Regions from separate parts of the Pseudomonas sp. 1176_21 genome, predicted to be linked through region 2. Evidence: predicted binding sites of a transcription regulator. Region 2 holds the regulator's gene; the other holds the start of a gene.
What was found. Region 2 encodes FliA, which starts transcription of late flagellar genes. Its sites were predicted from a motif close to CTAAAGTTTNNNNNNNNNNNGCCGNTAA; they were not measured.

Region 1 (7,839 bases), on a different contig from region 2:
GGCGCTGGACCTGCTGGGGCGCAAGGTGGTGGCCGATGGCGGACAGTCGCTGGCGCTGTTCGCCAACGAGATCCGCAGCTTCTGTGAAACCCGTCCGCCCCTGTGCGAACCGCTGCTGCATGCCCTGGCGCAGCTGGAAAGCGTGAGCCAGTGGGTACGCGAGCAGGCCACCGGTGATGCCAACGCGGTGGGCGCGGCGTCGGTGGAGTACCTGCACCTGTTCGGCTATGTGGCCTACGCCTACATGTGGTCGCGCATGGCGGCCACTGCCCGCGAACGGCGCGAGCAGGAGCCGGCGTTCTACGAGGCCAAGCTGGCCACGGCTACCTTCTACGTCGAGCGTCTGCTGCCCAGGGTACTGTCGTTGCAGGCCAGCATCCGCGCAGGCAGTGCGCCGCTGTACCAGTTGCCAGCCGAGCTGTTCTGAGCCGCGCAACGCTCCAGGCGGGTGCTTAAACGATAAAAACCACGCATTTGCGTGGTTTTTCGTTCAAATATTTCTTACAACTGATAGTCATTCACGATGAACTCGGTTCTCGTTGGCCACCTGCCAAGGGTAGAATGGCCAAAACCGGGAGTATCAATGAACCAAACCAGCCTCAGCGCAGCCGAACTTGATGCCATCACCGATGCCGCTGCGCACTGGTGCATGCGCCTGCATGCTGAGGACTGCAGTGAACAGGAACGTGCCGCCTGCGCGCAATGGCGCGCAGCCGACCCACTGCACGAGCAGGAATTCCAGGCCATGCAGGAGATCTGGCAGACCGCCGACCACCTGCCCCGCCCTGCTGCCCCGGTAATCAATCTGTCAGCCAGGCCACGCGGGCGCGCCCTGCGTCGGCTGGCCTCGGCTGCGGCCGTGGCGCTGGTGGCGCTGCCGATTGGCGCCTGGGTGGGCTGGGAACAGGGCTGGCTGCCCAACAGCTATGAGCGCGTTGAAAGCGGCAATGCCATCGCCCGCGCGGTGCTGCCGGATGGCAGCGAGGTGGAGTTGAACCTCAACACCACCCTGCGCTACGCCAACTACAAGGACGAACGACGGGTGACGCTGGTCAACGGCGAGGCCTTCTTCAAGGTGCAGCACGATACCCAGCACCCGTTCGTGGTGCGTGCCGGCAAGGGCCAGACCCGGGTGACCGGTACCCAGTTCAACGTTTGGAAGTATCAGGACCAGGTGAAGGTCACCCTGGTGGAAGGTTCGGTGCTGGTCAGCAGCAACAGCAGCGACCCGGACAGCGGCTATCGCCTGGGCCCCGGCATGCAGGCCAGCTACCGTCGCGGCGACTACGAGCCGGCCCTCAGCCAGACCTATGCCCACGACACCAGCCTGGCCTGGCGCGGCGGCAAGCTGATCCTCGACAATCTGCCACTGGACCAGGCCCTGCCGCTGATCAACCGCTACCTGGAAACGCCGTTGCTGCTGGCGGACGCCAGTACCGGCAGCATCCGCATCAGCGGCATCTACAACACCACCGAGGTCAATCGCCTGGTGAGCAACATGCCCAAGGTGCTGCCGGTGTACCTGACGCGCAACAAGAACGGCGATACGGTGCTCAACCGCATCTCGCCGCCCCCGCGAAAAAGCTGAGCCTCGCGCCCAGCTCCTGCGCCCTGGCGCGCTACAGCACCATCGCCGCTACCCAGCCGAACGCCAGCAACGGCAGGTTGTAATGCAGGAAGGTCGGCACCACCGTGTCCCAGATGTGATGGTGCTGGCCGTCGACGTTCAGGCCCGAGGTCGGGCCCAGGGTGGAGTCCGACGCCGGTGAGCCGGCATCACCCAACGCGCCGGCAGTGCCGACGATGCACACGGTGGCCAGCGGGTCGAAGCCCAGTTGCACGCACAGCGGCACGAAGATCGCCGCCAGGATCGGCACCGTGGAGAACGACGAACCGATACCCATGGTCACCAGCAGGCCCACCAGCAGCATCAGCAGCGCCCCGACCGCCTTGCTGTGGTCGATCCAGCCGGCCGAGGCCTCCACCAGGGTCTTCACTTCGCCGGTGGCCTTCATGACCTCGGCAAAGCCGGACGCGGCAATCATGATGAAGCCGATCATGGCCATCATCTTCATGCCTTCGGTGAACAGGTCATCGGTGTCCTTCCAGCGCACGATGCCCGACAGCGAGAAGATCAGAAAGCCCGCCATCGCACCGATGATCATCGAGTCCAGCCACAGCTGGATGATGAACGCCGCGGCGATCGCACAGCCGGCCACCATCAGCGTCAACGGGTTGTAGCTGACGGCCACCTGCTCGACCTGCTCGATCTTTGCCACGTCGTACACGCGCTTTTTGCGGTAGCTGAAGAACACCGCCAGCAGCAACCCGAACAGCATGCCCGCCGCCGGTATCGCCATGGCCTGGGTCACGTTGACGCCGCTGACGTCCACCCCGCTACGGCTGACGTTGGCCAGCAGGATCTGATTGAGGAAGATGTTGCCGAACCCCACTGGCAGGAACATGTAGGGGGTGATCAGGCCGAAGGTCATCACGCAGGCCACCAGGCGCCGATCGATCTGCAGGCGAGTCAGCACGTACAGCAGCGGCGGCACCAGCAGCGGAATGAAGGCGATATGAATGGGCAGGATGTTCTGCGACGAGATCGCCACCACCAGCAACAGGCCGATCAGCAGCCACTTGATCTTGCCGCCTTCGGCATTGCGCTGACCATGGAACATCGACAGGGCGCGATCGGCCAGCGCATGGGCCAGCCCGGACTTGGCGATGGCCACGGCGAATGCGCCCAGCAGCGCATACGACAATGCCACCGTGGCGCCGCCACCCAGGCCGCCGTTGAACGCCTTGAGCGTGCCTTCGATACCCAGGCCGCCCACCAGGCCGCCGGCGAGCGCGCCGATGATGAGGGCGATGACCACGTGCACACGGGCCAGGCTCAATATCAGCATGATGCCGACCGCGGCAATTACTGCATTCATTTCATGACCTCTAGAAACCAGACAAAGCTTGCGCTGCGGCGACAGACTGCGAGCGCAGTGGCCGAACGACAGGTGTTTTTATGGGAGGGCGCACACTCTGAAGCAGCACCCGCCACTTGTCAAAGTACGGGGCTAGACGGCTGCACGCGGGTCGCATGCATGACTGAAAACGACGCATTTCAATTGAACGTTTGAATAAAGAAAAACTGCGCCTGGCCGTTACAGTCGTCAGCCTCAATCTTTTTTTGGATCAAAGGACTTCGTCATGTCGTCGAGACAACTTTCCATCCAGTGGAAAATCACCCTGCTGGCCGGGCTCTGCCTGGCCAGCATCGTTACGCTGCTGGTGGGCCTTTCGCTGTACCGCATGGAGCACAACTCCGAGCTGGTCAAGGCCAGCAGCATGCAGATGCTGACCGAAGCGGCCCAGTCGCGTATCGAGTCCCAGGGCGAAGTCCAGGCCTTGAGCATCCGCCGCCAGTTCATGGATGCCTACCAGTACGGTGCAGGCTTTGCGCGCCAGGTGCTGTTTTTGCGCGAGCAGGCCGAAAAGCGCTTTCTGGACGCCTTCGACCTGCGCGAGGACATGACCCGCCAGGTGCGCGCCGCGCTGCAGGCCAACCCCGACCTGCTGGGGCTGTCGCTGGTGTTCGAGCCCAACGCCCTGGACAACAAGGATGCCCTGTTCGCCAACCAGGCCGAGCTGGGCAGCAACGAGGCCGGCCGCTTTGCCCTGTACTGGTCGCAGCCCACGCCCGGCAAGCTGACCTCGATGGCGCTGCCCGAAAAGGACATGACCGACACCAGCATCGGCCCCAGCGGCGAGCCGGCCAACACCTGGTCGGTGTGCCCGCGTACCACGCGCAAGACCTGCGTGATCGAACCCTACTTCTATGACATCGCCGGTCAGCGGGTGCTGATGACCAGCATCGTGTTCCCGCTGATCGTGGCCGACAAGGTGGTCGCCACCCTGTCGATCGACATCAACCTGAACAGCCTGCAGGCGCTGAGCCAGCAGGCCAGCCAGAACCTGTACCAGGGCCAGACCCGCATCGGCATCATCAGCCCGGTCGGCCTGCTGGCCGGCTACAGCCCGGATGCGGGCAAGCTGGCGCAACGCTTCGACCAGGTCGACAGCACCAGCGGCAAGGAACTGATAGGCCTGCTGAGCAGCGGCACGCCCCTGCAGAGCCTCCACAAGGACGAGCGCCTGAAGGTGCTGGCATCGTTTGCACCGATTCCGGGGGGCAAGCCCTGGGGCGTGCTGCTGGATGTGCCGCAAAGCGCCCTGACCGGCCCGGCCGAGACCCTCAAGAACGAGCTCGACCAGCGCAATACCAGTGGCACCCTGATCGAGCTGGGCCTGGGTGTGCTGGCCGCGATCGTGGGGCTGCTGCTGATCTGGGTGATGGCGCGCAGTGTGACCCGCCCCATCCTGGGCGTGGCCGCCATGCTCAAGGACATCGCCAGCGGCGAAGGCGACCTGACCCGCCGCCTGAACTACGACAAGCGCGACGAGCTGGGGGAACTGGCCGGCTGGTTCAACCGCTTCCTCGACAAGCTGCAGCCGATCATCGCCGAGGTCAAACGCTCGGTGCAGGCGGCGCGCGACACCGCCGACCAGTCTTCGGCGATTGCCTCGCAGACCAGCGCCGGCATGGAGCAGCAGTACCGTCAGGTCGACCAGGTGGCCACGGCGTCCCACGAAATGAGCGCCACCGCCCAGGATGTGGCGCGCAGTGCTGCGCAAGCGGCCCAGGCGGCGCGTGACGCCGACCAGGCGACCCGTCAGGGCCTGGCGGTGATCGACCGCACCACCACCAGCATCGATACCCTGGCAGCCGACATGAACACCGCCATGGCCCAGGTCGAAGGCCTTGCCGACAACAGCGAGAAGATCGGTTCGGTACTGGAAGTGATCCGCTCCATCGCCGAGCAGACCAACCTGCTGGCGCTCAATGCCGCCATCGAGGCGGCCCGTGCCGGGGAAGCCGGGCGCGGCTTTGCGGTGGTCGCCGACGAGGTGCGCAACCTGGCCCGACGCACCCAGGAGTCGGTGGAGGAGACCCGTCAGGTGATCGAGCAACTGCAGGCCGGCACCCGCGAGGTGGTGGGCGCCATGGACAGCAGCCACCGCCAGGCCCAGGGTAGCGTCGACCAGGTCGGTCAGGCCGTGACTGCGCTGCGCCAGATCGGCGAGGCCGTCACCGTGATCAGCGACATGAACCTGCAGATTGCCAGTGCCGCCGAAGAGCAGAGCGCGGTGGCCGAGGAAATCAACAACAACGTGGCGACCATTCGCGATGTGACCGAGTCACTCTCGGAGCAGGCCAATGAGTCGGCGCGGGTCAGCCAGTCGCTGAACAGCCTGGCCAACCAGCAGCAGGGGCTGATGGACCAGTTCCGCGTCTGATGGTGTTATCGGGCTACCCTGCGGGGTAGCTCGATGCTCACCCGCAGCCCGCCCAGCGGGCTTTCCAGCAACCTCATCTGCCCACCCCAGGCTTCGGCGATATCGCGAACGATGCCCAGGCCAAGCCCATGGCCATCGACCTGTTCGTCGAGCCGCGCACCGCGCTCCAGCACCCCGGCCCTGGCATTTTCGGGGATGCCCGGGCCATCATCGTCCACCCACAAGCGATACACCCCGCCCTCTTGCTCGATGCTCAGGCAGACCTCGCTGTCGGCCCACTTGCAGGCGTTGTCCAGCAGGTTGCCCAGCAGCTCGAGCAGGTCTTCGCGGTCCCAGGGCAAGGACAGCCCATCGGGCACCTGATGGCGGATGAGCAGGTGATCGCCGTGAATCATGCCCAGGGTCGATAGCAGGCCCGGCAGTTCGGTGGCGCAATCGAAATGCGCCCCCGGCAGGGCATCGCCGGCCAGCCGGGCGCGATTGAGTTCGCGGCTCAGGCGTTGCTGGATCTGCTCCAGCTGAGCCTGCAACTGGGCGCGAACCTCGGGCAGGTCGTTCAGGCGCTCGCTCGACGCCAGGCTCATCAGCACCGCCAGGGGGGTCTTCAGGGCATGCCCCAGGTTACCCAGCGCGTTGCGTGAACGTCTGAGGCTGTCTTCGGTGTGTGCCAGCAGGTGGTTGATCTGCGCCACCAGGGGCTCGAGTTCGACAGGCACCTCACTGTCGAGCTGCGAGCGCTTGCCCTGCTGCAGTTGGGCGATCTGTTCGCGCGTGCGTTCCAGTGGGCGCAGGGAGCGTGTGACCGTGATGCGTTGCAGCACCAGAATCAACAGCAGCGCCACCAGCCCCAGGCCAAGGCCGAGCTGCTGCATGCGCCGGAAGCCGTCGCGCACGGGGGTATAGTCCTGCGCCACGCTGATCGAGATCGCCTGGCCCAGGCGCCGGTAGTCGGCACGCAGCACCAGCAGTTGCTGGCCAGCCGGGCCCAGCTCCAGGCCCGCGTGCAGGCCGGGAGTTGGCGGACGGGGCATGTCCATGTCCCAGAGCGAGCGGGAACGCCAACTGCCCCCTTCGAAATCGATACGGAAGTAGTAGCCGGAAAACGGCCGCTGGTACGCCGACGACAGGCGTCGCTCGTCCAGTTCGAGGCCGCTGTGGCCGCGCACCAGCGCCACCAGCAGGTTTTCGCTTTCCTTGCGCAACCCCGTCTCCAGGTAGCGCTGCAACCCGACCTCGAACAGCCACAGGCTGATCTGCGCCAGGGCCAGGCCGACCACCACCAGTACACCGACCAGCCCCAGGCTCAGGCGCGCCTGGATCGACTTCACTCGACCACTCCGCCAAAGCGATAGCCCTGGCCGCGATGGGTTTCGATCACGCTGCGCCCCAGCTTGCGGCGCAGGTGGTTGACGTGTACTTCGAGCACATTCGAGTCGCGTTCGGTTTCGCCGTTGTAGAGGTGCTCGGCCAGGTGGCTTTTGGAAAGGATCTGCTGCGGGTGCAACATGAAGTAGCGCAGCAGGCGAAACTCGGCGGCGGTCAGTTGCACGTCCTGTCCGTCGCGGCTCACGCACTGGCGGCCTTCGTCCAGGTGCAGGCCGGCGGCCTGCAGGGTCGGCTGGTTGGCCAGGCCACGGGCGCGGCGCAGCAGCGACTGGATGCGCAGTTGCAGCTCTTCGGGGTGAAAGGGTTTGCTCAGGTAATCGTCGGCACCGGCCTTGAGGCCCTCGATGCGCTCGGCCCAGGAACCCCGTGCGGTCAGGATCAGCACCGGGGTCGACAGCCCGCCGGCGCGCCATTGGGCCAGCACCTCGAGGCCGGGCAGGCCGGGCAGCCCCAGGTCCAGGATAATCAGGTCATAGGGCTCGCTGCTACCCTGGTACACCGCATCTCGGCCGTCGGCCAGCCAGTCGATGGCGTAGCCCTGGCGCTGCAGGCTCTGGGTGAGTTCATCGGCCAGCGGGACGTTGTCCTCGACCAGTAACAGGCGCATCAGTCATCTTCCTCATCTTTGATCAGCACACCCGTGCGTGCATCGAACTTGATTTCACGCACGACCCCTTGCGGGGTGACCAGCTCGACTTCGTACTCGTAGCGGTTGTGCTTCTCTTCCAGCTCCGCCTCAAGCAACTTCGCCCCGGGGTAACGCCCCAGGGCGGAGTTCAACAGTTGCTCCAGCGGCAGGATGATGCCCTTCTGACGTAGCTCCAGGGCTTCATCCTGATCGAGGTCGCGGGCCAGGGCCGGCGTACAGAAGACCAGCAATGCGAGGAACAGCCACGGTGCCGTTCGCTTGCGTGCAGTCATCAGGTGTCCTTGGCGTCCTTGAGTACTTCACCGGTCTTGGCATCAAGGTCCACGTCCCATTCGACGTTCTGCGCGTCACGCAGTTCGACCTTGTACACATAACGGCCGTACACGTCCTCGAGCTCGGAGTCCTTGATGGTGGCACCCGGATGCTTGGCCAGCGCTTTTGCGTTGAGGTCA
Region 2 (7,839 bases):
CGGCGTGATCGCCATGGTCGGCCCGGCCGGCATGGGCAAGACCACCACCCTGGCCAAGCTGGCGGCGCGCTATGTGCTCAAGTACGGCGCGCAGAACATCGCGCTGGTGAGCATGGACAGCTTTCGCATCGGCGCCCAGGAACAACTCAAGACCCTGGGGCGCATCCTGAATGTGTCGGTGACCCACGTCGACCCCGGCCAGTCGCTGGCCCAGGCCCTGGACCCTCTGTTGCGCAAGCGCGTGGTGCTGATCGATACCGCCGGCCTGCAGGCCAGCGACCCGGCACTGCGCATGCAGCTCGAAACCCTGGCCGGGCGCGGCATCCAGGCCAAGAATTACCTGGTGCTGGCCACCACCAGCCAGAAGCAGGTGCTGACCGCTGCCTACCACAGCTACAAGCGCTGCGGGCTGGCCGGTTGCATCCTGACCAAGCTCGACGAAACGGCGTGCCTGGGCGAGGTGCTGAGCCTGGCCATCACGCATGAGTTGCCGGTGGCCTATCTGACCGATGGGCCGCGCATTCCGGACGATCTGCACTTGCCGCGCCGGCACCATCTGGTCAGTCGCGCGGTCAGTGTACAAATGCAGGATGATCCCAGCGAAGAGGCAATGGCCGACATGTTCGCCGATCTGTACCACAGCGACGGCAAGCGTGTCGGCTGAGGTAAATGTGTATACGTTGCAAAGTACCTACATCAATGGTCTGCCAGGCATTTTTCAGGTGTTGAAAGCGCAGCCAGTCATGTGGCCTCGGTCTAAGTAAGACAAGGTAAAGAACAAACATGGGCAGCATGCATCCCGTACAGGTGATCGCCGTGACAGGCGGCAAAGGTGGCGTCGGCAAGACCAACGTGTCAGTGAACTTGTCATTGGCGCTGGCTGAGCTTGGCCGTCGGGTCATGCTGCTGGACGCCGACCTGGGCCTGGCCAACGTCGACGTCTTGCTCGGCCTGACCCCCAAACGCACACTGGCCGATGTCATCGAGGGCCGCTGCGAGCTGCGCGACGTGCTGCTGCCGGGGCCTGGCGGGGTACGCATCGTGCCTGCGGCCTCCGGCACCCAGAGCATGGTGCACCTGGCGCCGGCCCAGCATGCCGGGCTGATCCAGGCGTTCAGCGAGATCGGCGACAACCTCGACGTGCTGGTCATCGACACCGCGGCCGGCATCGGCGATTCGGTCGTCAGCTTCGTGCGCGCGGCCCAGGAAGTGCTGCTGGTGGTGTGCGACGAGCCCACGTCCATCACTGACGCCTATGCCCTGATCAAGCTGCTGAACCGCGATTACGGCATGAACCGTTTCCGGGTGCTGGCCAACATGGCACAAAGCCCTCAGGAAGGCCGCAATCTGTTCGCCAAGTTGACCAAGGTCACGGATCGCTTCCTGGATGTCGCCTTACAATACGTCGGTGCTGTGCCCTACGACGAATGTGTCCGCAAGGCAGTGCAGAAGCAGCGAGCAGTCTACGAAGCCTTTCCGCGTTCCAAGTGCGCGCTGGCCTTCAAGGCCATTGCTCAGAAGGTCGATAGCTGGCCGTTGCCTGCCAACCCGCGTGGTCATCTGGAGTTCTTCGTCGAACGGCTGGTGCAACCGACCAGTGCGGGACCAGTGCTATGAGTGCAAGCGGCTATCGGATGTACAGCAAGGCTTCGCGTGATGCCCAGTACGAGCTGATCGAGCGGTACGCACCCTTGGTCAAGCGCATTGCCTATCACCTGCTGGCGCGTCTGCCAGCCAGTGTGCAGGTGGAGGACCTGATCCAGGCCGGCATGATCGGCCTGCTCGAGGTCTCCAACAAGTACGACTCCAGCAAGGGTGCCAGTTTCGAGACCTATGCCGGTATCCGCATCCGTGGGGCCATGCTCGACGAGGTGCGCAAGGGGGATTGGGCGCCGCGTTCGGTACATCGCAATACCCGCATGGTGAGTGACGCGATTCGTGCAATTGAAGCAAAAACCGGTCGTGATGCTAAAGATCACGAGGTTGCTGCCGAACTTCAATTGAGTCTCGATGATTATTACGGGATTTTGAACGATACCTTGGGCAGTCGCCTGTTCAGTTTCGACGACCTGTTGCAGGACGGCGAACATGAAGGCCTGCACGAGGACGGCGCCAGTGCCCAGCTCGAGCCATCGCGCGATCTGGAAGACGAGCGCTTTCAGGCAGCCCTGGCGGATGCAATCGCCAACCTGCCCGAGCGTGAGCGCCTGGTGCTGGCGCTGTACTACGACGAAGAGCTGAACCTCAAGGAAATCGGCGAGGTGCTGGGGGTCAGCGAGTCGCGTGTCAGCCAGTTGCACAGCCAGTGCGCCGCACGCTTGCGCGGTCGCCTGGGGGAATGGCGGGCGCGTTGAGCAGCCGTTCCATACAGTCGTGAAATGTAGTGCCCGAATTGATTGAATGCGCGTTCAGCGCTGAGCGCGTTAAAGACTGCTTGGAGGTCTAATTGAACAAAGACATGAAAATCCTCATCGTCGACGATTTTTCGACGATGCGGCGGATCATCAAGAACCTGTTGCGTGACCTGGGCTTCACCAATACCCAGGAAGCCGACGACGGCAACACCGCGTTGCCGATGCTCGAAAGCGGTCACTTCGATTTCCTGGTGACCGACTGGAACATGCCCGGCATGTCCGGTATCGACCTGCTGCGCAAGGTACGTCTGGATGAGCGCCTCAAGCACCTGCCGGTGCTGATGGTGACGGCCGAAGCCAAACGCGAACAGATCATCGAAGCCGCCCAGGCGGGCGTCAACGGCTATGTGGTCAAACCGTTCACCGCCCAGGTGCTGAAAGAAAAGATCGAAAAGATCTTCGAGCGCGTCAATAGCTGAGGTACGCCACGGGGGCGCTTATGGAGCAAAAAAGATCATCTTTGGACGACTTCGAGTCGACTCTGAAGAAACATGCCCAGGAGCTGGTCAGCAGCCTTGAAAAAGGCAGGTTCGGCGACGCGGTGCAACTGATCCATCAGCTGAACCAGACCCGTGACCTTGGCCTGTACCAGGAAGTCGGCAAGCTTACCCGCGAGCTGCACAGTGCGATCGTCAGTTTCCAGATCGATCCGCACATGCCGCAGGCCGAGGAAGTCTCGCAGATTACCGACGCCACCGAACGCCTGTCGTATGTGGTCAAGCTGACCGAGGGCGCTGCCAACCGCACCATGGACCTGGTGGAGGCAAGCACGCCGGTACTCAATGACCTCAGTGCCGAGGCGGCCAGCCTGAGTGGCGACTGGCAGCGCTTCATGCGCCGCGAAGTCGAGGCTCCTGAGTTTCGCGAGCTGGTCAAGCGCGTCGACAGTTTCCTGACGCACAGCGCCGAGGGCAACCGCAAGGTCGCCGGCCATCTCAACGACATTCTTCTGGCTCAGGACTACCAAGACCTGACCGGCCAGGTGATCAAGCGCGTCACGGCACTGGTCACCGAAGTAGAAAGCAATCTTCTGAAGCTCGTGTTGATGGCGAGTCAGGTCGACCGGTTCGCCGGCATCGAGCATGACCACGACCAGCTGCGTGCCGAAAAAGATCAAGAAAAACATCCGACTCGGGGTGAAGGACCACAGATTCATGCCGATAAACGTGAAGACGTTGTGTCCGGTCAGGACGATGTCGACGATCTGCTGTCCAGCCTGGGTTTTTAGGGAGCACGTTTAATGAGCTTCGGCGCCGATGAAGAAATCCTCCAGGATTTTCTGGTAGAAGCCGGCGAAATTCTTGAGCAACTGTCCGAGCAACTGGTCGAGCTGGAAAGCCGCCCGGATGATGCCGACCTGCTCAATGCAATTTTTCGCGGTTTTCACACTGTAAAAGGGGGCGCCGGCTTCCTCCAGCTCAATGAGCTGGTGGAGTGCTGCCACATCGCCGAAAACGTCTTCGACATCCTGCGCAAGGGTGAACGACGTGTGGACGCCGAACTGATGGACGTGGTCCTGGAAGCCCTGGACACCGTCAACAGCATGTTCGGCCAGGTGCGCGAGCGCACCGACATCACCGCAGCCACTCCGGAACTGCTGGCCGCCCTGGCGCGCCTGGCCGAACCTGCCGGTGCCGAAGCGGCGGCGCCTGCGCCGGTGGCGGCGGTTGCCGAGCCGGAGCCTGAGGCCGAGGCGAGCGGGGGTGATATCACCGACAGCGAGTTCGAGCAGTTGCTCGAATCGCTCAATGCCGCCAAGGCCCAGGCCGAGGCGCCCGAGCCGGTGGCCGTGGACGCTGCCAGCGATGAAATCACCGACGCCGAGTTCGAGTCGTTGCTGGACCAGTTGCATGGCAAGGGCCAGTTCGCCCCCGACAGTGTGGCGGCGGCATCTGCTGCTGCACCTGGCGCGGACGCGGCGCCCAGCGGTGACATCACCGACGATGAATTCGAAGCATTGCTGGACCAGTTGCACGGCAAGGGCACCTTTGCCGCCGATGCACTGCCCGGCGCTGTAGCGGCCGCCGCGCCGGCCGCTGCCGCACCCGCAGCGGCGGGTGACCATATTTCCGAACACGAATTCGAGGCCCTGCTCGACGAGTTGCACGGCAAGGGCAAATTCGCGCCCGACGCCGTCAGCGGCGCTGGCGCTGCCAGCGCGCCTGCTGCTGCGGCGACGGTTGCGGCCAAGCCGGCGGCCAAGCCCGCAGCGGCAGCCGCTGCACCGGCACCGGCACCGGCCAAGGCCCCCGCCCCCGCGCCAGCCCGTCAGGCGGCTCCCGCTGCCGACAAGCATCCGGCCAGCGAGGCCGAGACCACCGTGCGGGTCGACACCGCGCGCCTGGACGAGATCATGAACATGGTCGGCGAACTGGTGCTGGTGCGTAACCGCCTGGTGCGCCTGGGCCTGAACAGCGGCGATGAAGCCATGTCGAAGGCCGTCTCGAACCTGGACGTGGTGACCGCCGACCTGCAGACCGCGGTGATGAAGACCCGCATGCAGCCGATCAAGAAGGTCTTCGGGCGCTTCCCGCGTCTGGTTCGCGACCTGGCCCGCCAGCTCAAGAAAGAGATCAACCTGGAGCTGGTCGGCGAAGAGACCGACCTGGACAAGAACCTCGTCGAGGCCCTGGCCGACCCGCTGGTGCACTTGGTGCGCAACGCCGTCGACCATGGCGTGGAAACCCCGGAAGAGCGCGAAGCCGCCGGCAAGTCGCGCAATGGCAAGGTGATCCTCGCTGCCGAACAGGAAGGCGACCACATCCTGCTGTCGATCTCCGATGACGGCAAGGGCATGGATGCCAATGTCCTGCGCGCCATTGCGGTCAAGCGCGGGGTGATGGACAAGGACGCCGCCGATCGCCTCAGCGAAAGCGACTGCTACAACCTGATCTTCGCCCCGGGCTTCTCGACCAAGACCGAGATCTCCGACGTGTCCGGTCGCGGCGTGGGCATGGACGTGGTCAAGACCAAGATTTCCCAGCTCAACGGCTCGATCAACATCTACTCGACCAAGGGCCAGGGCTCGAAGATCGTCATCAAGGTGCCGCTGACCCTGGCGATCATGCCGACCCTGATGGTGATGCTCGGCAACCAGGCCTTCGCCTTCCCGCTGGTGAACGTCAACGAGATTTTCCACCTGGACCTGTCGCGCACCAACGTGGTCGACGGCCAGGAAGTGGTGATCGTGCGTGACAAGGCCTTGCCGCTGTTCTACCTCAAGCGCTGGCTGGTCAGCTCGGCAGCCCACGAGGAGCAGCGTGAAGGCCACGTGGTGATCCTGTCGGTGGGTACCCAGCGCATCGGCTTCGTGGTCGACCAGCTGGTGGGCCAGGAAGAGGTGGTCATCAAGCCGTTGGGCAAGATGCTGCAGGGCACCCCGGGCATGTCGGGCGCCACCATTACCGGTGACGGGCGCATTGCGCTGATCCTCGACGTGCCGAGCATGCTCAAGCGTTACGCCGCTCGGCGTATCTGATCCCGGTGGTGTGGCCAGGTGGCCGCGCCCCGTAATGGAGTGTTTATGGTAGTCAAGGTCCTGGTGGTGGATGATTCCGGTTTTTTCCGCCGCCGTGTCTCGGAAATTCTTTCAGCGGACCCGACTATCCAGGTGGTCGGTACCGCGACCAACGGCAAGGAAGCGATCGATCAGGCGCTGTCGCTCAAGCCCGACGTCATCACCATGGACTATGAAATGCCCATGATGGATGGCATCACCGCCGTGCGTCATATCATGCAGCGCTGCCCCACGCCTGTACTTATGTTCTCCTCGCTCACCCACGAAGGCGCCCGCGTCACCCTCGACGCACTGGACGCCGGTGCGGTGGACTACCTGCCGAAGAACTTCGAGGACATCTCGCGCAACCCCGAGAAGGTCAAGCAGATGCTGTGCGAAAAGGTGCATACCATTTCGCGCAGCAACCGTCGTTTCAGCAGCTATGCCAGCCCGGCACCGGCCGCAGCGCCTGCACCGTCGCACAGCGCCGGCAGCAGCGTCCCGGCAGCGTCCATGCGCGCCGCCCCGGTTGCCCCGCAAGCCCCTGCGCGGGCCGCTGCACCCAGCTCGCCGGCGCCCAAGCGCAAGGCCTACAAGCTGCTGGCCATCGGTACCTCCACCGGTGGCCCGGTGGCGCTGCAGCGCGTGCTGACCCAGCTGCCGGCCAACTTCCCGGCGCCGATCGTGCTGATCCAGCACATGCCGGCGGCCTTCACCAAGGCCTTCGCCGAGCGCCTGGACAAGCTGTGCCGCATCAGCGTCAAGGAGGCCGAGGACGGCGACGTGCTGCGCCCCGGCCTGGCCCTGCTGGCACCGGGCGGCAAGCAGATGATGGTCGACGGGCGCGGCACGGTGAAGATCCTGCCGGGTGACGAACGCCTCAACTACAAGCCCTGCGTGGACATCACCTTCGGTTCGGCGGCCAAGTCGTATGGCGACAAGGTGCTGGCCGTGGTGCTGACCGGCATGGGCGCCGATGGCCGCGAAGGCGCGCGCCTGCTCAAGCAGGGCGGCAGCCAGGTGTGGGCCCAGGACGAAGCCAGCTGCGTGATCTATGGCATGCCCATGGCCATTGCCAAGGCCAACCTGGCCGATGCGGTGTACGGCCTGGACGAGATCGGCCGGCACCTGGTAGAGGCGTGCATCTGATGGACGTGTTGAGCCTTATCGGGATCATCCTGGCGTTCGTCGCCATCGTTGGCGGCAACTACCTCGAAGGCGGCCATCTGTCGGCGCTGATCAATGGCCCGGCGGCGCTGATCGTGATCGGCGGGACGCTGGCGGCCTCGCTGCTGCAGGCCCCCATGAGCGCGTTCAAGCGCGCCCTGCAGATCGTGCGCTGGATCCTCTTCCCGCCGCGGGTCGACCTGGCCGGCGGTATCGACCGGGTGGTCAACTGGAGCCTCACCGCACGCAAGGAAGGCCTGCTGGGCCTTGAGGGCGTGGCCGATGCCGAGCCCGACCCGTATGCCCGCAAGGGCCTGCAGCTGCTGGTCGACGGCGCCGAGCCCGAAGCCATCCGCAGCATTCTCGAGGTGGATTTCTACACCCAGGAAAGCCGCGACATCCAGGCCGCCAAGGTGTTCGAGAGCATGGGCGGCTATGCGCCGACCATCGGCATCATCGGCGCGGTGATGGGCCTGATTCACGTGATGGGCAACCTGGCCGACCCGACCCAGCTGGGCAGCGGTATCGCGGTGGCGTTCGTGGCCACCATCTACGGCGTGGCCAGTGCCAACCTGATCCTGTTGCCGATCGCCAACAAGCTCAAGGCCCTGGCCATGCGCCAGTCGCGCTATCGCGAAATGCTCCTGGAAGGCTTGCTGTCGATTGCCGAAGGCGAGAACCCACGTTCAATCGAACTGAAGCTTCAGGGCTTCATGGAGTAAGCCATGGCCCGTCGTCGTCAACCCGAGGAACATGAAAACC

Region 1: FW760_RS00420 (methyl-accepting chemotaxis protein) is a predicted target of FliA. The motif match lies at 3,135-3,162, and genes of this name have one in related genera.

What each region holds. Positions count from the first base shown of each region.
Region 1 covers NZ_VXCV01000001.1:55,018-62,856, reverse strand. Annotated here, with positions in the region: gene FW760_RS00435 (acyl-CoA dehydrogenase C-terminal domain-containing protein) at 1-427, shown strand, start outside; gene FW760_RS00430 (FecR family protein) at 584-1,588, shown strand; gene FW760_RS00425 (Na+/H+ antiporter family protein) at 1,620-2,939, opposite strand; gene FW760_RS00420 (methyl-accepting chemotaxis protein) at 3,205-5,352, shown strand; gene FW760_RS00415 (sensor histidine kinase) at 5,358-6,680, opposite strand; gene FW760_RS00410 (response regulator transcription factor) at 6,677-7,345, opposite strand; gene FW760_RS00405 (PepSY domain-containing protein) at 7,345-7,659, opposite strand; gene FW760_RS00400 (PepSY domain-containing protein) at 7,659-7,839, opposite strand, start outside.
Region 2 covers NZ_VXCV01000008.1:66,771-74,609, forward strand. Annotated here, with positions in the region: gene flhF (flagellar biosynthesis protein FlhF) at 1-664, shown strand, start outside; gene fleN (flagellar synthesis regulator FleN) at 784-1,617, shown strand; gene fliA (RNA polymerase sigma factor FliA) at 1,614-2,354, shown strand; gene FW760_RS18835 (chemotaxis response regulator CheY) at 2,459-2,833, shown strand; gene FW760_RS18840 (protein phosphatase CheZ) at 2,854-3,642, shown strand; gene FW760_RS18845 (chemotaxis protein CheA) at 3,655-5,892, shown strand; gene FW760_RS18850 (protein-glutamate methylesterase/protein-glutamine glutaminase) at 5,938-7,059, shown strand; gene FW760_RS18855 (flagellar motor protein) at 7,059-7,799, shown strand; gene motD (flagellar motor protein MotD) at 7,803-7,839, shown strand, end outside.